Regions from separate parts of the Cupriavidus sp. 09_S30 genome, predicted to be linked through region 2. Evidence: predicted binding sites of a transcription regulator. Region 2 holds the regulator's gene; each other region holds the start of a gene.
The links. Region 2 encodes sigma-54, which starts transcription at its own class of promoters, with help from an activator protein. Its sites were predicted from a motif close to TGGCANGNAANCTGCTTT; they were not measured.

Region 1 (7,262 bases), 980 kb from region 2:
CTGCGAGGCGTCCCATTGCGGGTCGCTGATCTCGCCGAAGACCTGTCGCAGGCGCTGCCCCCAGGTGTCGCGGATCATGCGGAAGTAGGCGTTCTTCTCGTCGATGCTGACAAAGCGCGTGACGCGCAGCGCATCCGCTTCATAGACCAGCAGATCCAGCGGCAAACCCACCGAAATATTCGATTTCAGCGTCGAATCCATCGAGATCAGCGCGCATTTTGCCGCCTCGCCCAGCGGCATCGAAGGCTGCACCACGCGGTCCACGATGGGCTTGCCGTACTTGGCCTCGCCGATCTGGAAATAGCAGTTCTCCGGCGTGGCCTCGACGAAGTTGCCCGCCGCGTAGACATTGAACAGCCGCACTGGCTCGCCGCGGATCTGCCCGCCGAAGATCAGGCTGACGTTGAAGTCGATGCCGGCCTCGCGCAGCGCATGGGCATCGCGCTTGTGCACCTGGCGCACGGCCTCGCCGACGATGGAAGCTGCCTCGAACATGTCGCGGGCCTTCCACAGCGAGCGCTTCTCGTCGCGCCCCTCCATCAGGATCTGGCGCACGGCCTGGCTGATGGCCAGGTTGCCCGCGGTCAGCAGCACCATCACGCGGTCGCCGGGCTCCTCGAAGACGGTCATCTTGCGCGCCGTGGCGACGGCATCGACGCCGGCATTGGTACGGGAATCGGACAGGAACACCAGGCCGGCATCGAGCCGCATGGCCACGCAGTACGTCATGTTTCGGTCTTGTTGTCTTGCATTCGCTTGCCCGGCGCGCGCGGCGCGGGCGGGTTCTCCCGGCATTCTAGCGCCCGGCACCGTCCCCGCAGTGGAGGCGGCGCTCGGTTGTGGCCCCCGCCACGGGCCGGGAGGCCGGGCTCAGGCCGCCGCGGGCAGGATCTCGATCTCCACCGTCAGCGTCTCGCCGCGCCCGCCCTCGCGTATGCCCCGGATCGGTGCAGCCGACGGATAGTCGGGCCCCACGGCGAGGCGCACATGGCGCGCGTCGGTCAGGCATCCGTGCGTGACATCGATGCTGCACCACAGCGCGCTGCCGGCATCCAGGCAGATGTCCGCCCAGGCATGGCTGGCCAGTTCGACCGCCTCGGGATCGTAGAAGTAGCCGCTGACGTAGCGCGCCGGGATGCCGAAGGCACGGCAGGCCGCCACCATCACGTGCGCCTGGTCCTGGCAGACGCCGACGCCGTGCGCGAAGGCCTCGGCGGCCGTCGTCTCCACACTGGTCGCGTTAGGCTGATAGCGCACGTGGCCGCCGATGGCTTCGGCCAGCGCCAGCAGTGCAGGCGCCTCGTGCCCCGCGGCCAGGTAGGGCGCGGCGAAGGCGCGCAATTCCGGCGGGGCCACAGTCAGCGGCGTGCCCGAGAGGAAATAGAGCGGCGAGACACGCACCTCGCCCTCCCCCGCCAGGTCCTGGTAGCACCCATGCACGCCGTCTTCGGCGCCGAGTACCTCTACTTCGCCCCAGGCGGTGATGCCGATGGTGTCGCTTGGCGCACCCAGCGTGAAGTTATGCACGATGTTGCCGAAGCCATCGCGCGCCTCCGACAGCTTGCCCGGGACCTCGATCTTCCAGTCATGGACGGATTGCAGCGGGCCCGAGCGCGGCGCCAGGCGCAGTTCGTGGACACTGCGCCGGACGGGCTCGGCATAGTGATAGACGGTGTGATGGCGAATCTTGTATTTCACGATAAACAGGGCCGGCGCGGGGCGGCTTGCAGACCGCCCCGCCAAGGCTAGGCGGCCAGTGGCGGCACGAGGAAATCGACGCTGATGCCGTTGCCGAGATCGCCGATGCGCTCCAGGAAACTGGTCAGGAAGGCGTGCAGGCCGACGGCGAAGATGTCTTCGATGCGGGCGTATTTCAGGTCGGCGTGGAGTTTACCAGCCTGGCGCTCGGTCTCGCCGGACTGCTGGTTGCGCACCTGTGCCAGGATCGCCACCACTTCGTCCATGCTCGATACCAGCGAGCGCGGCATGTCCGGGCGCAGGATCAGCAGCTCGGCCACTCTTTCCGGCGTGATCACCGTGCGGTAGATCTTGCGGTAGACCTCGAAGCCCGAGACGGAGCGCAGCACCGCCGCCCAATGGTAGAAGTCGTTCTCGAGCCGCTGCGGGTCGCTCTCATCGCCGCCCGACGACTGGAACTTCACGTCCAGGATGCGCGCGGTGTTGTCGGCGCGCTCCAGGAAGGTGCCCAGGCGCATGAAATGGAAGGCGTCGTCCTTGAGCATGGTGCCGAACTGGACGCCGCGCGCCAGATGCGAGCGGAACTTGACCCACTCGAAGAAGCGCGACGGATCCTGCCGCAGCTCTCCATCGGCGATCAGCCGCTGCACCTCCAGCCAGGTCGTGTTGATGGTCTCCCAGACCTCGGTGGTCAGCGAGCCGCGCACGGCCCGCGCGTTCTCGCGCGCTGCGCGCAGGCAGCTCATGATCGACGAGGCATTGGTCATGTCGCGCACCATGAAATCGATCACGTCGTCGCGCGACAGCAGCCCATACTTGTTGTCGAAGGCCCCGGTCAGCTCGGAGATGTCGAGCATGGCCCACCAGCCCTGCTCGGCCACCTCGGCCGACTGCGGCAGCAGCGAGGTCTGGTAGTTGACGTCGAGCATGCGCGCGGTGTTCTCCGCGCGCTCGGTGTAGCGCGCCATCCAGAACAGATGGTCGGCGGTGCGGCTCAGCATGGTTCGGCTCCTCGCAATGCAATCATCGTGGCCGGCGCGCACGCCGGCGTCCGCTCAGCGCTCCAGCACCCAGGTGTCCTTGGTGCCCCCGCCCTGGGAGGAATTGACCACCAGCGAGCCCTCGCGCAGTGCCACGCGCGTCAGGCCGCCCGGCACCATGCGCACCTCGCGCCCGGACAGCACGAAGGGCCGCAGGTCGATGTGGCGCGGCGCGATGCCGGCTTCCACATAGGTCGGGCAGGTCGACAGCGCTAGAGTCGGCTGCGCGATGTACTGCGCGGGCCGCGCCTTGACCACCTCGCGGAAGGTGTCGATCTCCGCGCGCGTGGCCGCCGGGCCGACCAGCATGCCGTAGCCGCCGGCGCCGTGCGTTTCCTTGACCACCAGTTCGGCCATGTGGTCGAGCACGTATTGCAGGTCGTCCGGGCGCCGGCACATATAGGTCGGCACGTTGGCCAGCAGCGGTTCCTCGCCCATGTAGAAGCGGATCATGTCCGGCACATAGGGATAGATCGACTTGTCGTCGGCCACGCCGGTGCCGATGGCATTGCAGATGGTCACGTTGCCGGCCCGGTAGACCGACAACAGGCCCGCGGCGCCCAGCGCCGAGTCGGGACGGAAGGCCAGCGGATCGAGGAAGTCGTCGTCGACGCGGCGATAGATCACGTCGATGCGCTGCGGGCCCTGCGTGGTGCGCATATAGAGGTGTTCGTCCTGCACGAACAGGTCGCTGCCTTCGACCAGCTCCACGCCCATCTGCTGGGCCAGGAAGGCGTGCTCGAAATAGGCGGAGTTGTACATGCCGGGTGTCAGCACCACCACGGTGGGGTCGGCGATGGCCTGCGGCGACACGCTGCGCAGCATCTCCAGCAGCAGGTCCGGATAGTGGGCCACCGGCGCCACGCGGTTGCGTGCGAACAGCTCAGGGAACAGCCGCATCATCATCTTGCGGTTTTCCAGCATGTAGGACACCCCGGACGGCACCCGCAGGTTGTCCTCCAGCACGAAGAACTCGCCCTCGCCGGCGCGCACCACGTCGATGCCCGCGACGTGGGCATAGATGCCCTGCGGCACCTCGATGCCCAGCATCTCCGGCCGGTACTGCGCGTTGTTGTAGATCTGGTCCGGCGGGATCACGCCGGCGCGGATGATGTCCTGCCCGTGGTAGATATCGTGGACGAAGCGGTTCAGCGCCGCCACGCGCTGGCGCAGGCCCTTGTCCAGCACCGCCCATTCGCTGGCCGGGAAGATGCGCGGGATCACATCGAACGGGATCGTGCGTTCGGTGCCGCTGTTGGACTCGTCCTTGTCGCCGTAGACGGCAAAGGTGATGCCCACGCGCCGGAAGATCAGGTCGGCCTCCGCGCGCTTGTTGGCCATGATCGCCTCGGACTGCCCTGCCAGCCAGTCCGCGAAGTGCCGGTAGTGCGGCCGCACCACGCCCGCCGGCAAGTCCTCGCCCGCCTTGATGGCCTGGGCCGCATCGCCCCGCAGGTCCAGCATCTCGTCGAAAAACCGCGCCGCCATGATCACCCTTCCCCCATGTGGTGGGCGTCCCAACCCCCGGATCGCCTGTTAGTGGCCTGGTTCGCGATCCCGGCTGCGCTCCCGCAGCGCGGAAAACCGCTGCGCGAGCGCCTGCCAGGAGCCGCTTGCCGACTCTTTCAGCATACCCGCACCCGTGCAAGCCGCAAGCTGCGGCATTCCCGGGGCGCGGTCAGCATCATGCAAGATGCCTGCCAGGGCACTGAAGGAGGAAGAGGGCCGGACACGGTCTGCCCGGCAGCCCGGAGGGGGCGCGGCGAGCGGCGCGACCTTAGCCGCGGACGCCGCAGCCGGCGGGCCTGGCCGCCAGGATCGTGTCCACCAGGGTCTCGGGCGCCTGGCGGATATCGAGCACCAGCGCGCCGACCGGCTCTTCGAGCGTGTCGAACTGGCTCTGCAGCAGCGCCGGATTGAAGAAATGGTCGCTGCGCGCCGACAGGCGCTCGCCGATCAGCCCGGCGTCGCCCTTCATGAAGACGAAGGTCACGCCCCCGTCGGGCGGCAACAGCCGGTCGCGATAGGCCTGGCGCAGCGCCGAGCAGGTGAACACATGGGTCCGCCCCTCGGCGCGGGCGGCGTCGATGGCCGCGCGCATCGCCGCCAGCCAGGGCCAGCGGTCTTCGTCGGTCAGCGGCACGCCGGCGTGCATCTTGGCCTTGTTTGCCGCGCTGTGGAATTCGTCGGCGTCGTGGAAGCCGCAATGCAGCCGCTGCGCCAGCATCTGGCCGACCGTGGTCTTGCCGCTGCCGGATACGCCCATCAGGATATAGATCATGTCTGCTCCATCGATCATGCTCGGATGGTGTGCCCATCCTTGTCGCTTATCGCTTGCCGGTTGTCGTCTGGCGCGCCGGCGTGCGGCGCGCGCTGGCTCCCGTGCGGCCTGCCCCGCCGGGAAGCCATGCCATCTGGTCGGGAGGGGTGGCGCCTGAGATCAGGCCTGGGAACCTATTGTGCGACCGCCGCGCCGGCTTGGACAGCGTCCGCCGGCATGGCGTCCACCTCCGACAGGTCGAGCGCGCTGCCCCCTGCCTCGGCGCCACGCGCCTGTCGGCGGAACAGGCCGAACAGGCCACGCCCGACGCTGAAGCCGGCGAAGGCGTCGTCCGGCGCCGCGACGGGCGCGCGCGCGGCCAGTTCCGCCGCGTCGCCTAGCCATTGCAGCGTGCCCGCCTCGGCGTCGACGCGGATGCGGTCGCCGTCGCGCACGCGCGCCAGCATGCCGCCGGCCAGGGCCTCCGGACCGACGTGGATCACCGCCGGCACCTTGCCCGACGCGCCGGACATGCGCCCGTCGGTCACCAGCGCCACCCGGCGGCCCGCATCCTGCAGCGCACCCAGCGCCGGCGTCAGGCGGTGCAGCTCCGGCATGCCATTGGCGGCAGGCCCCTGGAAGCGCACCACCGCCACCACGTCGCAATCCAGCTCACCCGCATCGAAGGCCGCCTGCAGCGCCTCCTGCGAGTCGAATACGCGTGCCGCCGCCTCCACTACGCGGTGTTCCGGCGCCACCGCCGAAATTTTGATCACGCCGCGCCCGAGGTTGCCCTGCATCAGGCGCAGGCCGCCCTCGGCCGCAAACGGCGCGGCAGCAGTGGCCAGCACATGGGCGTCGCCGCTCACGGCCGGGCCATCGCGCCAGCGCAGCACGCCGCCGTCGAGCACCGGTTCCTGGGTGTAGCGCCACAGGCCCGGGCCGGCCACCGTCTGCACGTCCTCGTGCAGCAGGCCGGCCGCCAGCAGTTCGCGGATCACGAAGGCGACGCCGCCGGCCGCGTGGAAATGGTTGACGTCGGCCGAGCCGTTCGGATACACGCGCGCCAGCAGCGGCGTGGCGCGCGACAGGCGATCGAAATCGTCCCAGTCGATCAGGATGCCGGCCGCGCGCGCCATCGCCACCAGATGGATGCTGTGGTTGGTAGAGCCGCCCGTGGCCAGCAGGCCGACGATCGCATTGACCACCGCGCGCTCGTCGACGATGCGGGCTAGCGGCAGGTATTCGCCGCCGCGCGCCGACAGCGCCAGCGCACGCTGCGCAGCGGCGGCCGTCAGCGCATCGCGCAGGCCGGTGTCCGGGTGGACGAAGGCCGCGCCGGGCAGATGCAGGCCCATCACCTCCATCAGGAACTGGTTGCTGTTGGCGGTGCCGTAGAAGGTGCAGGTGCCGGCGCCATGATAGGCCTCGCATTCGGCCTGCAGCAGCGCGTCGCGGCCGACCTGGCCGGTCGCGTAAAGCTGCCGCACTCTCGCCTTCTCCTTGTTGGGCAGGCCGCTGGCCATCGGGCCGGCCGGCACGAACACCACCGGCAGGTGGCCGAACTGCAGCGCGCCCATCAGCAGGCCGGGCACGATCTTGTCGCATACGCCGAGCATCACCGCCGCATCGAAGGTATTGTGCGACAGCGCCACCGCCGTGCTCATGGCGATCACATCGCGCGAAAACAGCGACAGCTCCATGCCGGCGTTGCCCTGCGTGATGCCATCGCACATGGCCGGCACGCCGCCGGCCACCTGCGCAACCGCCCCCGCCGCGCGCGCGGCCTCGCGGATCACGCCGGGATAGCGCTCGTAGGGCTGGTGCGCCGACAGCATGTCGTTGTAAGCGGTGACGATGCCCAGGTTGTGCGCGTGCTCCACGCGCAGCCGCAGCTTGTCGGCGGCCGGCAGCGCAGCGTAGCCGTGCGCCAGGTTGGCGCAGGACAAGCCGTGCTGGGGCCCCAGTTCGCGCTGGGCGCGTTCGCAGCGCGCCAGGTAGGCGGCGCGGCTGGCGCGGCTGCGCTCGGTCACGCGCGCGGTGACGGCCTGGACTTCGGCATGGACGGATTGCGGCATGGCGGGACGGTCTCTCCGTAGTCAGTGGGGCACAGTGTGCCGGCCTCGCCGGCTCTGTAGATTTTCTACATTATATCGGCTCAGGGCGTGGAAGCGAACAGGGCCGGCTGCGCGAGATGCACTAAGGCCCGCAATTCCTAGCCACTCTAGGGAAACCCCTAGCTGCGCGGGCAACGCCTCCCGGCG
Region 2 (7,262 bases):
GCACCAGGGTGAGTTCCAGCGGAGAATGCATCGAGAGGCTCAGGGTGGGCCGGCCTGGCGCACAGGCCGCCCCTCGCGGGCCGCCCGCCGACGGGACGCGGCAAGCGCGGTTGCCGCCCGGAAACGCCCCCCGGCTGGGGCGGGCCAGACGCCATCGCATTCGTTGGTATACTTCGTCGCCATGATAGCTAATTTCGATGCCGATCGAGCACTTAAGCTCGCTCGCAATACCCTGCAAATCGAGGCCGACGCCGTGGCGGCCCTGTCCGCCCGCCTGACCGACGAGTTCGCGCGCGCGGTGCAGCTCATCCTGCATTGCAGCGGCCGCGTCGTCGTTTCCGGCATCGGCAAGTCCGGCCATATCGGACGCAAGGTGGCCGCCACGCTGGCCTCCACCGGCACGCCGGCCTTCTTCGTGCATCCGGCCGAGGCCAGCCATGGCGACCTCGGCATGGTCACCCGCGACGACGTGCTGGTCGCCTTCTCCAATTCCGGCGAGACGGGTGAGCTGCTCGCCATCCTCCCGATCGTCAAGCGCATCGGCGCCAAGCTGATCTCCATCACCGGCAACCAGGCGTCCACGCTGGCCAAGCTGGCCGACGTGCACCTGGACGCCGGCGTCGAGAAGGAAGCCTGCCCGCTGAACCTGGCGCCGACTGCCAGCACCACCGCGGCGCTGGCCCTGGGCGACGCGCTGGCGGTGGCTGTGCTGGATGCACGCGGCTTCGGTGAGGAAGACTTCGCCCGCTCGCACCCGGGCGGCGCGCTGGGCCGCAAGCTGCTGACCCATGTGCGCGATGTGATGCGCAGCGGCAATGCCGTGCCCGAGGTGCGCGAGACCACACCGCTGGCGCAGGCGCTGATGGAGATCACGCGCAAGGGCATGGCCATGACGGCCGTGGTCGACGCGGACGGCCGCGCGGTGGGCGTCTTCACCGACGGCGACCTGCGCCGCCTGCTGGAAACGCCCCGCGACTGGAAGACCGTGCCGATCGCCGAAGTGATGCACCGCAGCCCGCGCAGCATCGGCCCCGACCGCCTGGCAGTCGAGGCCGTGCAGCTGATGGAGGCCAATCGCATCAACCAGCTGCTGGTAGTGGACGATGACGGACGCCTGGTCGGCGCGCTGCACATCCACGACCTGACGCGTGCCAAAGTCATCTGAGGCAGGACGCGCGACCATGCAGTCCATTCTGTCTTCCCTCAGCCGGCTCGCGATGCGCGCCCTGCCCATGCTGCTGATGGCGCTGGTGGCAGGCAGCACCTTCTGGCTGGTGCAGATCAACTCGCCGCGCGAGAAGGTGGCCGGCCCGCAAGTCAAGCGCCACGAGCCGGACTACTACATGGATCGCTTCTCCGCCACCGAGCTGGACGAAAGCGGCAACACCAAGCTGCGCTTCAATGGCGACAAGATGGTCCACTATGATGACGACCAGACCTACGCGTTCACCCTGCCGGCGATGCGCGCCTACCAGCCCGGGCGCCCGCCGGTGAGCGGCCGCGCGGACCGCGGCAAGATGAATGCGGACGGCTCCATCATCGACCTGTACGACAATGGCTTCGTCATCCGCTCCCAGGGCGCCGACCCGAAACAGGACCCGAAGATGACCGCCGCCTCGGAATACTTCCGGATCCTCGTCAACGACGATATCGTCAAGACGGACAAGCCGGTACAGCTGACGCGCGGCGCATCCGAGATGACAGCCAACGGCCTGATCTTCAACAACGTCACGCGCGAAGTACAATTGCTCGGCAACGTGCGCGGCACGATCATCACCGCGCCGCGCGCCGCGGACGCGCCGAAATCCTAAGCAATGCAACCGCGCGCGGAGCCCTGCTCCCGCCGTACTCTCCTTCGACTCGCCATCATGATTCCTGCCTTGACGACGTGGTTCCGCGCCCGTACCGCGCCCGCCCTGCTGGCCGCGGCCGCGGCGCTCTGCCTGGCGCCCGCTGCCCACGCCGAACGTGCCGACCGTGACAAGCCGCTGGTGCTGGAGGCCGACAACGCCAGCTACGACGACGTGAAGCAGGTCTACACGCTGACCGGCAACGTCGTGCTGACCAAGGGCACCATGGTGCTGAAATCGGACGCCGCCGAGCTGCGCACCGACGCCGAGGGCTACCAGTTCGCGATCGCTACGGCCAGCCCGGGCAAGCTCGCCTACATCCGCCAGAAGCGCGACAACGTCGACGAATACATCGACGGCTGGGGCGACCGCATCGAGTACGACGGCAAGCAGGGCATCTCCAAGCTGATCGGCCAGGCCCGCATGGCGCGGCTGGCCGGCGCCAAGCAGGTCGACGAGATCCGCGGGGCTGTCATCACCTACGACAGCAACAAGGAGTACTACACCGCCACCGGCGGCGGCGACAACAGCACGGCCGGCAGCCCGTCCGGGCGCGTGCGCGCGGTGCTTTCGCCGCGCCAGCCGGCCAGCGCGCCGGCCGCCGCGCCGCTCCAGCTCAAGCCCGCGCCCGCGCCGTCGAAGTCCTGAACCCCTGCCTTACCAGTCTGCCCTCATGACCGATACCCAGTTCGCCCCCGCCACCGCCGCCGCCCAGCTCGCGGAGGGCAGCACGCTGACGGTGCGCCACCTGAAGAAGCGCTACGGCTCGCGCACGGTGGTCAAGGACGTCTCGCTCGACGTCAAGAGCGGCGAAGTGGTCGGCCTGCTCGGCCCCAACGGCGCCGGCAAGACCACCTCCTTCTACATGATCGTGGGCCTGGTGGCGCTGGACGAGGGCGACATCGTGCTCGACGGCCTGCACCTGAGCGGCCTGGCCATCCACGAGCGCGCGCGCATGGGCCTGTCCTACCTGCCCCAGGAAGCCTCGGTCTTCCGCAAGCTCAACGTCGAGGAGAACATCCGCGCCGTGCTGGAGCTGCAGGTGGTGAACGGCAAGCCGCTGTCGCGCGAGGAGATCGACCGCCGCCTCGTCGGACTGCTGGACGACCTGCAGATCACGCACCTGCGCGAAAACCCCGCACTGTCGCTGTCGGGCGGCGAGCGCCGCCGCGTGGAAATCGCGCGGGCGCTGGCCTCTTCGCCGCGCTTCATCCTGCTCGACGAACCCTTCGCGGGCGTGGACCCGATCGCGGTGGGCGAGATCCAGCGCATCGTGAGCTTCCTGAAGGCACGCAACATCGGCGTACTGATCACCGATCACAACGTGCGCGAAACGCTGGGCATCTGCGACCACGCCTACATCATCAGCGAAGGGGCAGTGCTGGCCCAAGGACGGCCCCAGGAAATCATCGCCAACGAGTCGGTGCGCCGGGTCTACCTGGGCGAGAATTTCCGCATGTGACGGGGTGGCCTCGCGCCACCGATGCACGCCGATGTCCACCGTCTACGGCACGGCAAAAGCGATAGCAATTTTCGTTCCATAGCCATGCGGATGGGCATAGAATAGGCCGCATGAAACCGTCGCTTCAGCTCCGCCTCTCCCAGCATCTTGCCCTCACCCCACAGCTTCAGCAGTCGATCCGGCTGCTGCAGCTTTCCACGCTGGAATTGCAGCAGGAAGTCGAGCAGGCGCTGATCGAGAACCCCCTGCTGGAGCGCGAGAACGACTGGATCGAAAGCCCGCTGCGCGTGGCGGCCGATGGCAGCATCAATGTGCAGAGCGCGCCCGCGCCGGCCCCGGCAGATGGCCAGGGCAACGGCGAGGCACGCGCCGACGAAGCCGGCGGCGATGAAGACCGCTACGGCGATGGCGCCGACGACTACGGCAACGACTGGAGCCTGGACGATTTCGCACGCCGCCCCCAGGGCGACGAAGACGAAAAGGCACCGCTGCAACTGCGCGATGCCGATCCGACGCTGCGCGAGCACCTGATGGAGCAACTCGCGCCGCTGAAAATCTCCGCGCGCGACAAGGGCCTCGCCATCTTCCTGATCGAATCGCTGGACGACGACGGCTACCTCAGCGCCACGCTGCAGGAAATCTGCGAAGAACTGCCTGAAGAACTGGCCTTCGAGATCGAGGAAGTGCAGGCCATGCTTGCGCTGCTGCAGAGCTTCGACCCACCGGGCGTGGGCGCGCGCAATGCCGCCGAATGCCTGGCGCTGCAGTTGCGCCGCCTGTCGCATCCGCAGCGCGAACTGGCGCTGGTGATCGTCACCCGCCACCTCGAGCTGCTGGCCGCGCGCGACTACACCCGGCTGAAGAAGGCACTGCAGGTAGACGAGGCAGCGCTGAAGGCCGCGCACGAACTGATCCGCTCGCTCGCGCCCTATCCCGGCCATGCCTACAATCGCCCTCAGGCTGACTTCGTCGTGCCCGACGTGTTCGTGCGCAAGAGCGGCGGCGGCTGGATCGCACAACTGAATCCCGACGTGATGCCGCGCCTGCGCATCAATGACATGTACGCGCAGATCCTGCGTGGCGCCAAGGGGGAATCGGGCGCTGCCGGCCTGCAGCAGAAGCTGCAGGAAGCGCGCTGGCTGATCAAGAACATCCAGCAGCGTTTCGACACGATCCTGCGCGTCTCGCAGGCAATTGTCGAGCGTCAAAGGAACTTCTTCAGCCACGGTGAAATCGCCATGCGCCCCTTGGTTTTGCGGGAGATTGCCGATACACTGGGATTACACGAGTCAACCATCTCTCGGGTGACGACAAACAAATACATGGCCACCCCAATGGGCACGTTCGAGCTGAAGTACTTCTTCGGCAGCCATGTGTCCACGGAAACGGGTGGTGCAGCTTCATCAACGGCAATTCGAGCCCTGATAAAGCAACTGATAGGAGCCGAGGACCCTAAGAACCCTTTGTCCGACAGCCGAATTGCCGAATTGCTGGGCGATCAGGGCTTCGTCGTAGCGCGCCGAACGGTTGCCAAGTACCGCGAAGCTCTCAAAATCCCCGCAGTCAATCTCCGCAAGTCTTTGTAGCCGAGCCGCATCGCCTGCCTGGTGCGGCTCTTTCAGAAGGAGAAGCGCTATGAACTTCAAGATCAGTGGACACCACCTGGACATCACGCCGCCTCTGCGTGAGTACGTGGAAACGAAGCTGGAGCGTATCGTCAGGCATTTCGATCAAGTCATTGGCGTAAGCGTGCTGCTCTCTGTCGACAATCACAAGGAAAAGGACCGGCGCCAGTACGCGGAAATCAATCTGCACCTGCGGGGCAAGGACATCTTCGTCGAAGCCCACCACGAGGACCTGTACGCGGCCATCGACGCCCTCGTCGACAAGCTGGACCGCCAGGTCATCCGCTACAAGGACCGCGTGCAAAGTCACGACCGCGAATCTGTGAAGTACCAGATGGCCGCGGCGCAGATGCAACAATAAAACAATCAGCCTTGAGGCCGTCATCCGGCCTACCTGCACAAAGGCCTGACCACGAACCGCGCATTCTGCGCGGTTTTTTGCTTTCTGGGCCACCGCCGGTGCGCGGACCGCACGCGCCTCGGGGAGTACGCAAGCGGCTCCGCGCGGTGTATGCTCTCCAATACATGAACTGCTGCAACCGTCACGCTCGCCTGCTCGCTGCGCTTGCAGCAGGAAAGGCGCTGGCCAGCCAGCCCGATGGGGCGGCCGGTTGCGCATCGCACAAGGCGACGTGCGGGCTGCTCTATAATTGGCCGGATGCTCCGCATACCGGCGCCCGACCGGCGGAGCGAGCGGATACTCCGCTTCTTTGCCCCCCCGGCCGGACGCAAGGCGCACCGGCCCGCTTATTGGAATTCCTGCGCATCTGCCATGAATCGTTTGGCCAAATTGCTGCCACCCGGCAACATCAATCTCGACGTCAGCGTCACCAGCAAGAAGCGCGTCTTCGAACAAGCCGGGCTCCTCTTCGAGAACAACCATGGCGTGGCACGGGCCACGGTGACCGACAACCTGTTCGCGCGCGAATCGCTCGGCTCGACGGGTCTTGGCGCCGGCGTGGCCATTCCCCACGGCCGCATCAAGGGCCTGAAACAACCGCTGGCCGCCTTCATGCGCCTGGCCGAGCCGATCCCTTTCGAATCGCCCGATGGCAAGCCGGTCTCGCTGCTGATCTTCCTGCTGGTGCCCGAACAGGCAACGCAGCAGCACCTGGAGATCCTGTCGGAAATCGCTCAGCTGCTGTCCGACCGCGACATGCGCGAGGGCCTGGCCACGCTGCCCTCGCCCGAGGATGTGCACCAACTGCTGACCCAATGGCATCCCTGACCTCGCTGCCGCCCGCAGGTGCGGGCCAAGGCACCCGCGGCCGGTCCTAGCATTCCCAAGCCCCCACACGACCTACCCGCATGGAACTCACCGGCGTCTCCTCCCAGTCCATCTTCGATGACAACGCGGCCGACCTCAAACTCTCATGGGTGGCGGGTCTCGAAGGGGCGGATCGCGCCTTCGACGTGGAATTCGCCCGCGAGGCCACTTCTGCCGCCGATCTGGTGGGCCACCTGAACCTGATCCACCCCAACCGCATCCAGGTGCTCGGCAAGCCCGAGATCACCTACTACCAGCGGCTGGACGACGAGATGCGCAAGCGGCAGATGGGAGAGCTGATCCTGCTCGAGCCGCCCTTCCTGGTGGTCGCAGATGGCATGGAACCGCCGCCTGACCTGGAACTGCGCTGCACGCGCTCGTCCACGCCGCTGTTCACCACCCCGGTCTCCTCGGCGGCGGTGATCGACCACCTGCGGCTCTACCTGTCGCGCATCTCCGCGCCGCGCGTGACCATGCACGGCGTGTTCCTCGACATCCTCGGCATGGGCGTGCTGATCATGGGCGAGTCGGGCCTCGGCAAGAGCGAACTGGGCCTGGAACTGATCTCCCGCGGCCACGGCCTGGTGGCCGACGACGCGGTCGATTTCGTGCGGCTGGGCCCGGACTTCATCGAGGGGCGCTGCCCGCCGCTGCTGCAGAACCTGCTCGAGGTACGCGGCCTGGGCCTGCTGGACATCAAGACCATCTTCGGCGAGACGGCGGTGCGCCGGAAGATGAAGCTCAAGCTGGTGGTGCAGTTGGTGCGCCGCAACGACGGCGAGTTCGAGCGGCTGCCGCTGGATTCGCAATACCTCGACGTGCTGGGGCTCCCGATTCACATGGTGAAGATCCAGGTGGCGGCGGGCCGCAACTTGGCAGTGCTGGTCGAAGCCGCTGTGCGCAACACCATCCTGCGCCTGCGCGGCATCGACACCCTGCGCGACTTCATGGATCGCCAGCGGGCCGCCATGCAGGCCGACGCGGTCTCGCGTGGCCAGGGAAGACTGCTCTGACCCCGGCCGGCGCTCCGCCGGCCCGTTTGCAATTGCTTACAGGAA
Region 3 (7,262 bases), on a different contig from region 2:
GCGTTGACCTTGCTCATGCGCGCGCCGGTCAGGTCGGCGCCGTCGAGGATGGCGCCCGCCAGGTTGGCCGCGCGCAGGTCGGCGCGCGCCAGCTTGGCGCCGCGCAGGTCGGCGCCGGCCAGGTTCGCGCCGGCCAGGTCGGCATGGCGCAGGTCGGCGCCCGGGCAGCGGGCATGCGGCCAGATGCCGCAGCCATTGATGACCTGCGGCGTGACGGTCTGCGGCTGCGCCTGCGCAAGGGGGGCGGCGAGCCAGCCAGCCGCCGCGGCCAGGGCGAGCGCCGCGTGGCGCGTGGAAAATCGCATCGGAAGCTCCAGGAAGCAGGTGGCGAAGGAAGGCGCCGCGCGCGGGGCGCGCGGCGTCCGGCGAAGCAGCCCGGCGCGCCACCGCAACGGCGGCGCGCCGGCGGAACACGGCGCTCAGAGGCGCGCCGTCTTCGTCTGCTTGGTCTGCTTGGCCTGCTTCGGCAGCTTGAACACCCACATCGAGCCGCCCTGCGTCACCTGCTTGGTCAGCTCGGCCATGTCGCCACCCCACAGCGGCACTGCGCCGCCGTAGCCGGACTGCACGCCGATGTACTGCTCGCCGTCCATCTCCCAGGTGATCGGCACCGAAACCACGCCCGAGCCGGTCTGGAAGCGCCACAGCTCCTTGCCGGTCTTGGCGTCGAAGGCCTTCATGAAGCCGTCCGAGGTGCCGGTGAAGAGCAGGCCGCCGGCGGTGGTCAAGGTGCCGGCCCACAGCGGGAACTTCTCCTTGTGCTCCCAGGCGATCTTGCCGGTCTTGGGGTCGATCGCGCGCAGGATGCCGACGTGGTCGTCGAACAGGCGCTTGATGCGGAAGCCCTGGCCGAGGTATGCCGAGCCCGGCTTGTAGCTCAGGTGCTCGGTCCAGTAGTCCATCGCCCAGTGGTTGGCGGGGATGTAGAACAGTCCGGTGTCGGGGCTGTAGGACATCGGGTGCCAGTTGGTGCCGCCCAGGAAGGGCGGCGAGACGAAGATGCTTTCGCCCTTGTCCTCACCGTCCTTGGGCAGCGGCGGCCGGTTGTTCTTCTCGATCGGCTTGCCGGTCTTCAGGTCGAAGCCCGAAGCCCAGGTGATGCCGTCGACGAAGGGCCAGGCACCGATCAGCGAGGTCGGCTTGTTCGGGTAGCCGGCGCCGGTGGCCAGCTTCTCGCGGTCGGTGACGAAGAAGAAGCCGTTGCGGTCGGCGTGGGCCGAGGCCTTGATCTGCTTGCCGGTCTTGGCGTCCTTGTACTCGAACAGGATCACCGAGTTGTTGCCCGAGAAGTCCCACGCATCGTTGGGCGTATGCTGGAAGAAGCCCTTGAGCTCGCCGGTGCTGGCATCGACGTAGGCCTGGCCCGAGGTGAACAGGCTGTCCCAGTTGCGCGGATCGTCGCCCTTGGCGGTGCGCTTCCAGGTGTTCCACGGCGCCGGGTTGCCCGCTCCGATGACGATGGTGTTGGTGTCCACGTCGAAGGAGGCGCTCTGCCAGGGCGCGCCGCCGCCATGGCTCCAGGCCTCGACCTTGCCGGTCGGCGACTCGGGATCGGCCGGCCACGACGGCGCCTTGGGGTCGCCGGTAGGCGTGCTGTCCTTGCCGTCCAGCCGGCCCATATGGCCTTCGACCAGCGGGCGCGCCCACACTTCCTTGCCGGTGTCGGGATCACGCGCGAAAAGCCAGCCCACCACGCCGAACTCGTCGCCCGACGAACCATGCACCAGCAGCACGCGGCCGGTGCGCTGGTCCTTGACGATGCTCGGCGCGCCGGTCATGGTGTAGCCCACCTTGTGGTCGCCGAATTTCTCCTTCCATACCACCTTGCCGGTCTTGCGATCGAGCGCGACCACGGCCGCGTCCAGCGTGCCGAAGAAGATCTTGTCGCCGTATATGGCAGCGCCGCGGTTGACCACGTCGCAGCACGGGCGGATGTCGTTGGGCAGGCGGTGCTCGTAGGCCCAGAGCTGCTTGCCGGTGCGCGCGTCGATGGCATAGAAGCGCGAGTAGGACGCCGTGATGTAGATCACGCCGTCGCGCACCAGGGCCTGGCCTTCCTGGCCGCGCTGCTTCTCGCCGCCGAAGGAGAAGGACCACGCAGGCACCAGCTGCCCCACGGTGCTGGCGTTGACCTGCTTGAGCGGGCTGTAGCGCTGGGCCTTGACGCCAAGGCCGTAGGTCAGCACGTCGCCAGGGGTCTTGTCGTCGTTGAGGATGTCCTCCCAGGTCACGTCGCCGGCTGCCGCCTCGGCGACGCCGACCGTGGCGCCGAATGCGAGGGCGGCGGTGGTCAGCGCGACCAGGGTCTTGAGCACGGGGCCCGTGGATTGCTGTGGCTTCATGGTTGCAATGTCTCCCTTCTTCTTAGTGGAATGAACCGGTGGGTGCGCCGCGGCACGGGGGATGGCACCGGCGCGCGACGCATTGGCCGCTGCAACGCCTTGCAATCGCCGTGCCAATGCCGCGTGGGCCGCACTTGCGCATTCCCGCCGCCCGGCGCGCGGCGCACTGTTCAAATCCTCAACAGCGCCGGTGGCGCAACGATCCGCCACGCAACAACGGCACAGCATGACCGGTGCCAGGCAAGGGCGCGCCAGCCCGCGCAGCCATCCGGGCACACCTGCAAAGCCGCTTCACGCACGGCAAACCGCACGACAAAGGGCACGCCGTCTCCGCACAAACCCTTAGCCTGATGCAACGACTCGACCTCTGGCATGGCACTTGCGCTACCTGCCGCGGACCCGGCGCACCGCGCCTGGAGACCGGACATCTCGAACCATCGAACCATCAGGAGACAGTCATGAACCACGCCGAAATGAAGTTCCTCGACATGGAATTCCCCTACAAGGCCAGCTATGACAACTACATCGGCGGCAAGTGGGTGCCGCCGCTGTCGGGCCAGTACTTCGACAATCTCTCGCCCGTCACCGGCCAAGCCTTCTGCAAGATCGCGCGCTCCAATGCCGATGATGTGGAACTGGCGCTGGATGCCGCGCACGCCGCCAAGACCGCCTGGGGCCGCACCTCGCCGGCCGAGCGCGCCAACGTCCTGAACCGCATCGCGGACCGCATGGAGGCCAACCTCAAGCGCCTGGCCGTGGCTGAGACCATCGACAACGGCAAGCCGCTGCGCGAGACCATGGCGGCCGACCTGCCGCTGGCCATCGACCACTTCCGCTATTTCGCCGGCGCCATCCGCGCCCAGGAAGGCGGCATCTCCGAGATCGACCACGACACCGTCGCCTACCACTTCCACGAGCCGCTGGGCGTGGTCGGCCAGATCATCCCGTGGAACTTCCCGCTGCTGATGGCCACCTGGAAGCTGGCACCGGCGCTGGCCGCGGGCAACTGCGTGGTGCTCAAGCCGGCCGAGCAGACCCCGGCGTCGATCCTGGTGCTGATGGAGATCATCGGCGACCTGCTGCCGCCGGGCGTGCTCAACGTGGTCAACGGCTTCGGCCTGGAGGCCGGCAAGCCGCTGGCCTCGAACAAGCGCATCGCCAAGATCGCCTTCACCGGCGAGACCACCACCGGCCGCCTGATCATGCAGTACGCCTCGCAGAACCTGATCCCGGTCACGCTGGAGCTAGGCGGCAAGAGCCCCAACATCTTCTTCGCCGACGTGCTGGACAAGGACGACGCCTTCTTCGACAAGGCGCTCGAAGGCTTCGCCATGTTCGCGCTGAACCAGGGCGAGGTCTGCACCTGCCCGTCGCGTGCGCTGATCCAGGAATCGGTCTACGACCGCTTCATGGAACGCGCCATCAAGCGCGTGGAAGCCATCAAGCAGGGCCACCCGCTCGATGTCTCCACCATGATCGGCGCACAGGCCTCGCAGGAGCAGCTGGAGAAGATCCTGTCCTACATCGACCTGGGCAAGCAGGAGGGTGCAGAGCTGCTGACCGGCGGTGTGCGCAACCAGCTCGGCGGCTCGCTGGACCAGGGCTACTACGTCAAGCCCACGGTCTTCCGCGGCCACAACAAGATGCGCATCTTCCAGGAAGAAATCTTCGGGCCGGTGGTGTCGGTGACCACCTTCAAGACCGAGGAGGAGGCGCTCGAGATCGCCAACGACACGCTGTACGGCCTGGGCGCCGGCGTCTGGACCCGCGACGGCACGCGCGCCTACCGCTTCGGCCGTGAGATCCAGGCCGGCCGCGTGTGGACCAACTGCTACCACGCCTATCCGGCGCACGCGGCCTTCGGTGGCTACAAGCAGTCCGGCATCGGCCGCGAGAACCACAAGATGATGCTGGACCACTACCAGCAGACCAAGAACCTGCTGGTCAGCTACAGCCCGAACGCGCTCGGCTTCTTCTGATCCCGGTCCTTCGGTTCTCCTCTGCTGACTGGGTGCCCGCCCCCGGCACCCGCTTTGCCGGCCGCCGCCCGCGGCGGCCGGGTTTTCCTTCTTGCGCACCATGTCCGACACCACACTGCCCGCCCGCGTGACCGCGACCGACGCCGCCCTAGCGCTGATCGCCCGCCTCGCGCGCGACCACGGCCCCATCCTCTTCCACCAGTCCGGCGGCTGCTGCGACGGCAGCGCGCCGATGTGCTTCCCGCGCGGGGAGTTCCTCGTCGGCGGCGGCGACGTCAAGCTGGGCGAGATCGGCGGCGCGCCCTTCTACATGGGCGAGGCGCAGTTCGAGTACTGGCAGCACACCCAGCTCATCATCGACGTGGTGCCCGGCAACGGCGGCATGTTCTCGATGGAGCGCGCCACCGGCATGCGCTTCCTGACCCGCTCGCGGCTGTTCACCGACGAAGAGTGCGCACTGCTGGCAAGCCATCCGCCGCAGCGCGCTTCCATGGACTTCCAATGACATGGGCGCTCACGCCACGCTGCTCACGCTCCGCCTCGCGCGCCTGTTCGCGCCTCTGTTCGCGCGTCTGTTCGTCCTCGTGGCCCTGCTAGTGCTCGCCGGCCCCGCGCGGGCGGACGCACGCCCGGACTATCCCGCGCGCCCGCTAACGCTGATCGTGCCCTGGCCCGCGGGCGGCGCCACCGATATCTCCATGCGCATCCTGGCCGAGCTGGCCGGGCGTGACCTTGGCCAGCCCATCGTGGTGGAGAACCGGCCCGGCGCCGGCGGCACCCTGGTGGCCGGCCTGCTCGCCGCCGCCGCGCCCGACGGCTACACCCTCGGCCAGCTCCCGCCCACCGTGTACCGCTTGCCGCACCAGCAGCGCACCAGCTGGCAGCCGCTGCGGGACCTGCAGCCGGTGCTGCTGATCTCCGGCTACACCTTCGGCGTGGTGGTGCCGGCCGACAGCCCCTTCCGCAGCTTCGACGACCTGCTGGACTGGGCCGCCGCTCACCCGGGCCGGCTCACGGTGGGCTCCACCGGCGTTGGCACCACCGCCCACCTGGCCATGGAAGACGTGCTGGGCCGGCGCGGCATCCCCTATGTGCATGTGCCCTACCGCGGCACCGCCGACCAGATGCTGGCGGTCGCCAACGGCTCGCTGATGGCCGGCGTCAATTCCACCGGCTTCGCTCCCTTCATCGAAAGCGGCAAGATGCGCCTGCTCGCCATCTTCAGCGAGAAACGCTCGCCGCGCTGGCCCGAGGTACCCACCATGACCGAGCTGGGCTTTCCCGGCGCCGTGCATACCGCGCCCTACGGCATCGCCGTGCCGCGCGGCACCGATGCACGCATCGTCAAGCGCCTGCACGACGCCTTCCTGCGCGCCATGCGCGCGCCCGCCCACCTGGCCGAGCTGGCCAAGTACGACCAGTCCCTGTCCTACCTGGACACCGCGCACTACGACGCGTACACGCGCGAACTGTGGCAGCAGGAGCGTCGCATGGCCGAGCGTCTCGGCACGGCGGCGGGCAAGGAGCAGGCGCGATGATGGCGGCCTTCGCTTCCTCCGGCCGGTTCGGCCGCCTCGGCGCCTTGCGTACATGGGCCGCCCGCGTTTCGTCCGGCCCCCCGGCCGCGCGGCTGCCGGTCCGGCTGCGCGGCGCGCTGGCTGCGCTACTGCTGCCGATCGCTGCCCTCGCCACCCTTGCCGCCCCGCCCGCCTGCGCACAGGGCAAGGACCCGCTCGGCTCGCCTCAGTGGCCCGCCATCTGGCGCGACGTGCTCGGTGGCGAGGCCGTGGTGTTCGACGCACGGGTCAAGGTCAGCGGCCCTGCCTTCGCCGAAGACGCGATGCACGTGCCGATCGCCTTCGATGCCAGCGCGCTCGGCCAGGTCCGGCGCATCGTCGTCGCCGTCGACCGCAATCCGATCCGCAAGGTGCTGGAGTTCGAGCCCGGCGCGCTGCGCCCGGCCCTAACCTTCCGCTTCAAGCAGGAACAGGCTTCGCCGGTGCGCGTGGCCGCGCAGACCGAGGACGGGGTGTGGCACGTGGGCGGCGTGCTGGTCAATGCCGCCGGCGGCGGCTGCACCGTGCCCGGCGACACGCGCCGCGACGGCTCCTGGGAGACCACGCTGAACCGGGTCGAGGCACGCGTGTTTCCCGGTCGCGCGCCGGGCACTGCGCGGCTGCGCCTGCGCGTGATGCACCCCATGGATACCGGCCTGGTGGCCGGCATCCCCGCCTTCCATATCGAGCGGCTGGCCATCGGCGAGCCCGGCGCGGCGCCGCTGGCCGTGCTGCGGCTGTACGAGCCGGTCAGCGAGAACCCGGTGTTCTCGCTCGACCTGCCGGCCTGGCCCCGCACCGGCACCATGGTCACGGGACAGGACAACAACGGCAACCGCATCGCCGCGCGGGTGGCGCTATGAAGACAACATTGCGAGCACGCCTCGCCCGGCTCGCCGCCGCGGCTGTCCTCGCCGGCTTCGCCCTGCACGGCGCCGCGCAGAGCAACTACCGGCTCGCCCCGCGCCAGCTCGCGGCCGACACCTGGGTGATCGAAGGCGAGAACGCCGACTTCTCCCCCGCCAACGGCTGCAACATCATCAACACCGCCTTCATCGACACCGGCGACGGCGTGGTGGTCATCAATACCGGCCCGTCGGCGCGCTACGGACAGCAGCAGCGGCAGGCCATCGCCGCCGTCACGCCGGCGCCGGTGCGCATGGTGCTGAACCTGAACCTGCACCCTGACCACTTCTTCGGCAACCAGGCCTATGGCGACGTCCCCGTGCGCGCCCTGCCCGGCACCATCGCCGGCGCCGCGCGCGAGGGCGAGGCCTATGCGGACAACCTCTACCGCCTGTGCGGCAGCTGGATGCAGGGCACCCAGCCGGCGCCGGCCACCGTGCCCGCCCAAGCGGGCCGCATCACCCAGGGCCGCCACGTGC
Region 4 (7,262 bases), on a different contig from region 2:
GGTAGAAGGCCGAGTCGTTGCTGGTCTTGCCTTGCGCATCGGTGAGGAAGGGCCCCATCTTGCGCGTGTCGTCGCCATCGCCCGGCTTCTCGATCTTGTAGACGGTGGCGCCCATGTCGGCGAGATTCTGCGTGGCCCACGGGCCCGCGACGACGCGGGTCAGGTCGAGCACTTTGATGCCCTTCAGGATTGCACTCATCGATGCCTGCCTGTCTTGAAGTGAACGTGCGACATGGTTGAGCCGCGGCGACGTTCGCACAATTCCTTTGTGCCAAAGCATGTGTATGCCCCAGGCGAAGCGTAATGCGGCAGGCGGCGTACGGTGCGAACGCGCGGAGGGTTGACGATGCGCCGCTCCCACTGCATGATGGTTGCCATGCATCCCGACGCGCTCCGCGCCATCACTTCGACCACCACCACCACCACGACCGCGCCAGGCGGGTCGTGAGGACGGTATCGAGTCGGAGATCGCATACTTGCTTCAGGGCCCCGCCAGCGATGGACGGGGCCTTGTTGTTTCTCCGTCCATCGCAGGGGCCGCTGACCGATCGATGTGACATGACTGGAGAAACACCATGGCCGAACCTTCCCTGCGCCGTGCCCTGCTGATCATCGACATGCAGCGTGGCCTGTTCGACGGCCCGGAGCCGCCCCACGAAGGCGAGCGTATCCTCGCGCAGATCAACCAGCTCGCGGCCCGCGCGCGCCAGGCCGGTGCGCCGATCTTCGCCGCGCGCCACACCGGCCCGGCGGGATCGCCCATTGCCGCAGGCAGCCCGGCCTGGGAGCTGTTGCCGCGCCTGGCCGTGAACGCCGCGCACGACACCGTATTCGACAAGACCCGGCCGAGCTGCTTCTTCGGCACGGAGCTGGCCGAGCGCTTGGCCGAAGCGGGCGTGAAGGAACTGGTGATCACCGGCATGAAGACGCAGTACTGCATCGATGCGACCTGCCGCGCGGCGGCAGACCTGGGCCTGCGTCCGGTGCTGGTGGCCGATGCGCATACCTGCATGGACACATCCGTGCTGCCCGCTGCGTCCATCATCGCCCACCATAACCTCACCCTGGGTGGTGCGTTCGCACAACTGGTGGCCGCGGCGGATTGCCGTTTCTAGCTTCGCGGACGGACAGCCATGCCGGCGGGCATTCAGCGCCGGCTAGTGCACTGCCGCGGCCGGGAAGTCGACGCTGCAGTCCGGGTGATCCGCATCGTGGCTGTGCGGGTGGAGGGCACCCGGTACGTCACAGCGATCGAGCCCACCGGCATTCAGCCAGGCGGCGGTGGCGGCGGCCGCGCGCTCGATCAACTCGCTGCAGCGGGTGTAGTCGTAGGGCGAGACGTCGAGCGGGCATAGCGGCGGCACCACGCTGATGCGGGCCCGCTCGGACCAGCGTTCAAGGTCCTGCACGAGCTGGCGCGCCACCAGCAGCGACAGTGCGTTGAACGCATGCTCGATGGGGCCGCGCGGCTCGCGCCGCTGCGAGCAGGCAAAGCCGGCCGGCAGCACCAGCACGCGCGTGGCGCCCAGGCGCACGGCGGTGGATACCGGCGTGTTGTTGGCCACTCCGCCGTCGATCAGGGCGCGGCCGCCGAGCCGTACAGGCGGGAACACGCCGGGAATCGCGGCGCTGGCCAGTACCGCCTGGACGATATTGCCGGAGGACAGCACCACTTCTTCGCCGGTCTGCATGTCGGTGGCCACCACGTGCAGCGGTAGCTCGGTACCCTCCAGCTGCGCGTCGCCGAAATTGCGGGCCAGCAGCCGCTGCAGCGCGGTGGACTCGACCAGGTGTCCGCGCCGCCCGCCGAACATGCCGAGCATGCTGCGCCAGGTCCAGGGCATGACATCAGCGCGCCGTACACCGCGCCACAGTGACTCCAGCCGCGAGGTGCCTTCCATATGGGGATAGCAGGCGAAGTAGGCGCCGTTGATGGCACCGGCCGAGGCGCCGACCACGAAATCCGGTATCACCCCGGAGGCCACCAGCTCGCGCAGCATGCCGGCCTCGATCGCGCCGAGGCTGCCGCCGCCAGCAAAAACGAAGGCTGTCTTTTCCATGGTGTGTTGCGATGCAGCAGGTGCGCGGCAAATCGCCTGGGTGGGAAGGTGAGACTAGGGTATATCGTGGCCGCGTGCGCTGCCAGTACCGCAGGCGGGAAAGGGCTGGAAGGGGGGCTGCCCTGCCTTTGGCACATAATGTGCATAGCGTTGCCACAAAAAAGGCACGCCGGCCCGCAGGCCGGTGCAAAGAGAGGAGACTATGAGCAGTTCTACCGACAATTTCTCGGCCACCATGCGCGATGGCCTGTCCAATCTCGCCCGCCGCCTGCGCTTCGCCATGAAGGAAGGCTCGATCTGGCTGGGCGAGCAGCGCATGATCCTGCTGCATACGGCAGCGCTGGGCGCGCTGCGCAAGGAACTGGTGGACACCCTCGGCATGGAGCGCGCACGCGGGCTGTTCATGCGCATGGGCTTCCATTCCGGCGCCCGCGATGCCGAGCTGGCCAAGTCCATGCGCTCGGGGCACAGCGATTTCGGCAGGCTGGAGATGGGGCCTTGCCTGCACACCATCGAAGGTGTGGTCCGGGTGACGCCACTGGCCGTGGACATCAATATCGCCGAGGGTGTCTATCATGGCGAGTTCCTTTGGGAAGACTCCTTCGAGGGGGATGTCCACCGGCAGATATTCGGCGTGGCGCAGGCCCCGGTGTGCTGGATGCAGATCGGCTACGCCACCGGCTACACCTCGGCGCTGATGGGCAAGACCATCCTCTACCGCGAACTCGAATGCGTCGGCTGCGGGCATGACCACTGCCGCATCCTGGGCAAGCCGCTCGAAGAGTGGGCCGACGGGGAGGCCGAACTGGCCCTGTACCAGCCGGACCCGGTCATCGACACCATCCTGGCGCTGCAGAGCGAGGTCGAGCAGTTGCGGGCCCTGCAGCGCGCCAACGATCAACCGGCCGACCTGGTCGGCGGCTCGCCGGGCTTCCGCGCGGCCTGGAACCTGCTGCAGCGCGCGGCGGGCAGCAATGTGACGGTGTTGCTGCTGGGCGAGACCGGGGTCGGCAAGGAACGCTTCGCGCAGGCGCTGCATGGCGTCAGCGCGCGTGCGGACAAGCCCTTCGTGGCGGTGAACTGCGCGGCCATTCCCGACGAACTGATCGAGTCCGAGCTGTTCGGCGTGGGGAAGGGCGCCTACACCGGGGCCCACCAGTCGCGCGCCGGCCGCTTCGAGCGCGCGCATGGCGGCACGCTGTTCCTGGATGAACTGGGCGAGCTTTCCGCGTCGGCCCAGTCCAAGTTGCTGCGCGTGCTGCAGGAGGGCGAGGTCGAGCGCGTGGGCGGGACCGAGCCGCGCAAGGTCGACGTGCGCCTGGTGGCCGCCACCAATGTCGACCTGGCCGAGGCGGTCAGGCAGGGTACCTTCCGCAAGGACCTGTATTACCGGCTCAACGTCTACCCGGTCACGATCCCGCCGCTGCGCGAGCGCCTGGACGATATCCGGCCGCTGGCCGAGCGCTTCATCGCCCGCTACGGCGCGCGCCACGGCAAGAAGATCCTCGGCATCACCGACCGCGCGCTGGCCGAACTGCGCCGTTATGACTGGCCGGGCAATGTGCGTGAGCTGGAGAACGTGATCGAGCGCGGCGTGATCCTGGCGGCCAACGGCGGCCACATCACCGCCGAGCAGCTCTTCCTGCCAGGCAGTGAAGCACCGCCCGCGGTTGACACCACGCCCCGGCTGGGAGAGCAGGGCGCGCTGCCCGGCCTGCGCGAGGCCGCCGTGCACGGCCTGCTCGACTATATGGCCGAGAACGGCCTGGCGCTGGGCGAAGTGGAAAGCGTGCTGATGGATGCCGCCATGCAGCGGGCCGACGGCAATATGAGCCAGGCGGCCCGGCTGCTGGGGCTGACGCGGCCACAGCTGGCATACCGATGGAAGACGCGCGGCAAGAGTGGCTGAGTGAGGCCGAAAGGATGCGTCAACACCATGGGCCAAGCACGAGGTCTTGGCTCCCTCTCCCCTCATGGGGAGAGGGTTGGGGGAGAGGGGTGGTCTAGCAAGGCGCCACATTCAAACGAAGCCGTCGGTGTGGTCCAGCACGCCAAGGCGAGCCGAAGCCGACAAGATGCGCCAACACCGTTGGCCAAGCATAGTGTCTTGACCCCCTCTCCCCTCATGGGGAGAGGGCCGGGGTGAGGGGTGGTCTAGCAAGGCGCCACGCACAACGAAGCCGTTGGTTTTATCCAGCACGCCAAGCCAAAGACGAAGCCGATGGTGTTGTCCAGCACATCGCCATTGGCAAGCACCCGCCCTCACCCCCAACCCCTCTCCCGCAAGCGGGAGAGGGGAGCAAACCGGCGCGGCGCGAAACGACGGCACACGTATGCGCGCGGCGCAAGCCGACGCCGTGCGAACAAGCCGGCGCCCGTCGAACCACCCACCGACAAGCCGGATCTCCCGGCTTCCTCATCTCCCCACCCCCATTTGATCATTTGATGCACCAGTGACGCGGCCGCCCGATCCCGGCCTGCGGCACGCGCGCTCGCGATGCTGCGCCGCGTCGTGCCGCGCGGCCCCCGTCTCGTCGCGGGAGCGGAGCATCCGCCGCACCCTGCTGTTGCAACGCGCAAGGCGCCAGGCGAGCCCGTACGCTGCCCGCAAACGCCCGCCCGGCGCGGCATTTGATCATTTGATCAAGCGCGGGAGGGGGCTTGATGAATTGATCTAGCTCCGACGTCGCGCTTTGTCCGGGTTTGTACGGAGGCAGCGCGCTCCCGCAGCCCGCGTGCTTCCCGCGGAGGCCGCATCCACGCGGGTGGTCGGGGGCCTGGCACGGTCTTCGCAATGGTCTGGCGAAACAGAACGCAGAACGCAGAACGCCACGCGCAAGGAGACACCATGATCAACCAGTCGGTCCCGCTCTTCGAAGCCACGCCGCGCTACGTGCGGGTGGAAGGCCGTACGCCGGAGGGCTTCGTGCTGTTCGCCTTCAGCGTCGCTGACCCGGAGCTGAACGTCGAACTCATCATGCCCGAGCCGATGTTCGAGGCCTTCTGCAGCGTGAACCACGTGCAGTTCCTGCCGACCATCCCAGCACCCACCGAGCTGGCAGAGCAGGACGCGGCATAGCCAGCATTTCCCCCGCAAGTCAGAAATCGAACGTCGCCGGCCGCACGCGCGAGCGCAGGCCGCCACAGAGACACACACCAGGAGACATCGCGATGCAAGTCGACATCAAGACGCAGCAGATCCAGCCGCTGCGCCAGACCTACGGCCACGTGGCGCGCCGCTTCGGCGACAAGCCGGCCTCGCGCTACCAGGAAGCGACCTACGACGTGCAGTCGGAGGTCCACTTCCAGTACCGCCCGACCTGGGCGCCGCAGTTCGAACTGTATGACAAGCGTCGCACCGCCATCGAGATGGCGGACTGGTACGCGCTGAAGGATCCGCGCCAGTACTACTACGGCGCCTACGTGGGCGCGCGTGGCCGCCAGCAGGATGCCGCGGAGAAGAACTTCGCCTTCGTCGAGAAGCGCGGCCTGCTGCAGGCAATGCCGCTGGAATGGCGCGAGCGCCTGACCGAAGGGCTGCTGCCGCTGCGCCACGTCGAGTGGGCGGCGAACATGAACAACTTCTACTGTGCCGACTATGGCTGGGGCACGGCCATCACGCAGGCCTGCACCTATTGCGCCATGGATCGATTGGGCATTGCCCAGTACCTGTCGCGCATCGGCCTGCTGCTCGACGGCAACACCGGCGCGGCCCTCGAGCGTGCACGTGCTGCCTGGCTGGAGAGCGCGGCCTGGCAGCCGCTGCGCCGCTTCATCGAGCACAGCTTCGTCATCGAGGACTGGTTCGAGACCTTCGTCACCCAGAACCTCGTGCTCGATGGCTTGCTCTACCCGCTGATCTACCAGCACGCCGACGCTGCCATCGTGCGTGCCTGCGGCACCGGACTGGCGGTGCTGACCGAGTTCATGAACGACTGGCGCGACGAGCACGTGCGCTGGGTCGACGCCGTGGTGCAGACGGCGGCCGCCGAATCGGATGCCAATCGCCAGCTCCTGTCGGGCTGGGCGCGCAGCGCGCGTGCCCAGGCGGCGGAGGCGCTGCAGCCGGTGGCCGGCATCCTGCTGGGCGAGGAGGGGGCGCAGGCGGTGGCGCTGTGCCTGGAACAGTTCGACGCACGGCTGGCCAAGCTCGGCCTGGCTGCCTGAGGAGACCGAGATGAGCGCCAACGTCTATATCGCCCTGCAGAACAACGACGATACCCGTCCCATCATCGATGCCATTGCCGAGGCGAACCCGCAAGCGGTGGTGTCGCAGTTCCCCGCCATGGTCAAGATCGACGCCCCGGGGCGGCTGACCATCGTGCGCGAGCTGGTGGCCGACAAGCTCGGCCGCGACTGGGACCTGCAGGAGATCCACCTGAACCTGATCTCGCTGTCGGGAAACATCGACGAGACCGACGAAGCCTTCACGCTGCACTGGAGCGCCTGAGCGCCCGAACCCCTGAACGCCAGAAGCGGCAACCGCACGAAACGAACGAGAACACGGAGACATCATGGACGCACGCAAGAAGCTCAACCTGCGCGAGAAGTACGCGATGATGACGCGCGACCTCAGCTGGGAAACCAGCTACGAGCCGATGGACAAGGTCTTTCCCTTCGACAAGTACGAAGGCATCAAGATCCACGCGTGGGACAAGTGGGAGGATCCCTTCCGCATGACCATGGACGCCTACTGGAAGTACCAGTCGGAGAAGGAGCGCAAGCTGTACGCGATCATCGACTCCTTCGTGCAGAACAACGGCCACCTCAACGTCTCGGACCCGCGCTACCTGAACGCGCTGCGCCTGTTCCTGACCGGCGTCACGCCGCTCGAATATGCCGCGCACCGCGGCTACGCGCACCTGGGCCGCCATTTCCGCGGCGCCGGCGCGCGCGTGGCGGCGCAGATGCAGTCGATCGACGAACTGCGCCACGCGCAGACGCAGCTGCACACGATGTCGGTCTACAACAAGTACTTCCACGGCTTCGGCGAATGGCGCCACATGCACGACCGGGTCTGGTACCTGTCGGTGCCCAAGTCCTACTTCGAGGACGCCATGAGCGCGGGGCCGTTCGAGTTCATCACCGCGATCTCGTTCTCCTTCGAGTACGTGCTGACCAACCTGTTGTTCATGCCCTTCATGTCGGGCGCCGCCTACAACGGCGACATGGCGACTGTGACCTTCGGCTTCTCCGCGCAGT

Region 1: the regulator sigma-54 is predicted to act here: its motif matches at 4,424-4,441, upstream of AC1Z3O_RS11565 (circularly permuted type 2 ATP-grasp protein).
Region 3: the regulator sigma-54 is predicted to act here: its motif matches at 2,711-2,728, upstream of adh (aldehyde dehydrogenase).
Region 4: the regulator sigma-54 is predicted to act here: its motif matches at 4,839-4,856, upstream of AC1Z3O_RS29270 (phenol hydroxylase subunit).

What each region holds. Positions count from the first base shown of each region.
Region 1 is NZ_JBXOWI010000001.1:2,456,324-2,463,585, forward strand. It holds gene AC1Z3O_RS11550 (proteasome-type protease) at 1-729, opposite strand, end outside; gene AC1Z3O_RS11555 (transglutaminase family protein) at 871-1,698, opposite strand; gene AC1Z3O_RS11560 (alpha-E domain-containing protein) at 1,746-2,699, opposite strand; gene AC1Z3O_RS11565 (circularly permuted type 2 ATP-grasp protein) at 2,754-4,226, opposite strand; gene AC1Z3O_RS11570 (gluconokinase) at 4,516-5,019, opposite strand; gene edd (phosphogluconate dehydratase) at 5,193-7,076, opposite strand.
Region 2 is NZ_JBXOWI010000001.1:3,440,906-3,448,167, forward strand. It holds gene AC1Z3O_RS16070 (monovalent cation:proton antiporter family protein) at 1-31, opposite strand, end outside; gene AC1Z3O_RS16075 (KpsF/GutQ family sugar-phosphate isomerase) at 182-1,165, shown strand; gene lptC (LPS export ABC transporter periplasmic protein LptC) at 1,182-1,811, shown strand; gene lptA (lipopolysaccharide transport periplasmic protein LptA) at 1,869-2,498, shown strand; gene lptB (LPS export ABC transporter ATP-binding protein) at 2,524-3,312, shown strand; gene AC1Z3O_RS16095 (RNA polymerase factor sigma-54) at 3,423-4,898, shown strand; gene hpf (ribosome hibernation-promoting factor, HPF/YfiA family) at 4,948-5,298, shown strand; gene ptsN (PTS IIA-like nitrogen regulatory protein PtsN) at 5,710-6,165, shown strand; gene hprK (HPr(Ser) kinase/phosphatase) at 6,246-7,217, shown strand.
Region 3 is NZ_JBXOWI010000002.1:1,719,408-1,726,669, forward strand. It holds gene AC1Z3O_RS27835 (pentapeptide repeat-containing protein) at 1-305, opposite strand, end outside; gene AC1Z3O_RS27840 (methanol/ethanol family PQQ-dependent dehydrogenase) at 420-2,342, opposite strand; gene adh (aldehyde dehydrogenase) at 2,801-4,321, shown strand; gene AC1Z3O_RS27850 (DUF779 domain-containing protein) at 4,422-4,826, shown strand; gene AC1Z3O_RS27855 (tripartite tricarboxylate transporter substrate binding protein) at 4,828-5,859, shown strand; gene AC1Z3O_RS27860 (quinoprotein dehydrogenase-associated SoxYZ-like carrier) at 5,856-6,740, shown strand; gene AC1Z3O_RS27865 (quinoprotein relay system zinc metallohydrolase 1) at 6,737-7,262, shown strand, end outside.
Region 4 is NZ_JBXOWI010000002.1:2,016,451-2,023,712, reverse strand. It holds gene AC1Z3O_RS29290 (CaiB/BaiF CoA transferase family protein) at 1-199, opposite strand, end outside; gene AC1Z3O_RS29285 (cysteine hydrolase family protein) at 576-1,115, shown strand; gene AC1Z3O_RS29280 (patatin-like phospholipase family protein) at 1,158-2,060, opposite strand; gene poxR (phenol degradation transcriptional regulator PoxR) at 2,263-3,969, shown strand; gene AC1Z3O_RS29270 (phenol hydroxylase subunit) at 4,909-5,139, shown strand; gene AC1Z3O_RS29265 (aromatic/alkene monooxygenase hydroxylase subunit beta) at 5,232-6,227, shown strand; gene AC1Z3O_RS29260 (MmoB/DmpM family protein) at 6,238-6,510, shown strand; gene AC1Z3O_RS29255 (aromatic/alkene/methane monooxygenase hydroxylase/oxygenase subunit alpha) at 6,575-7,262, shown strand, end outside.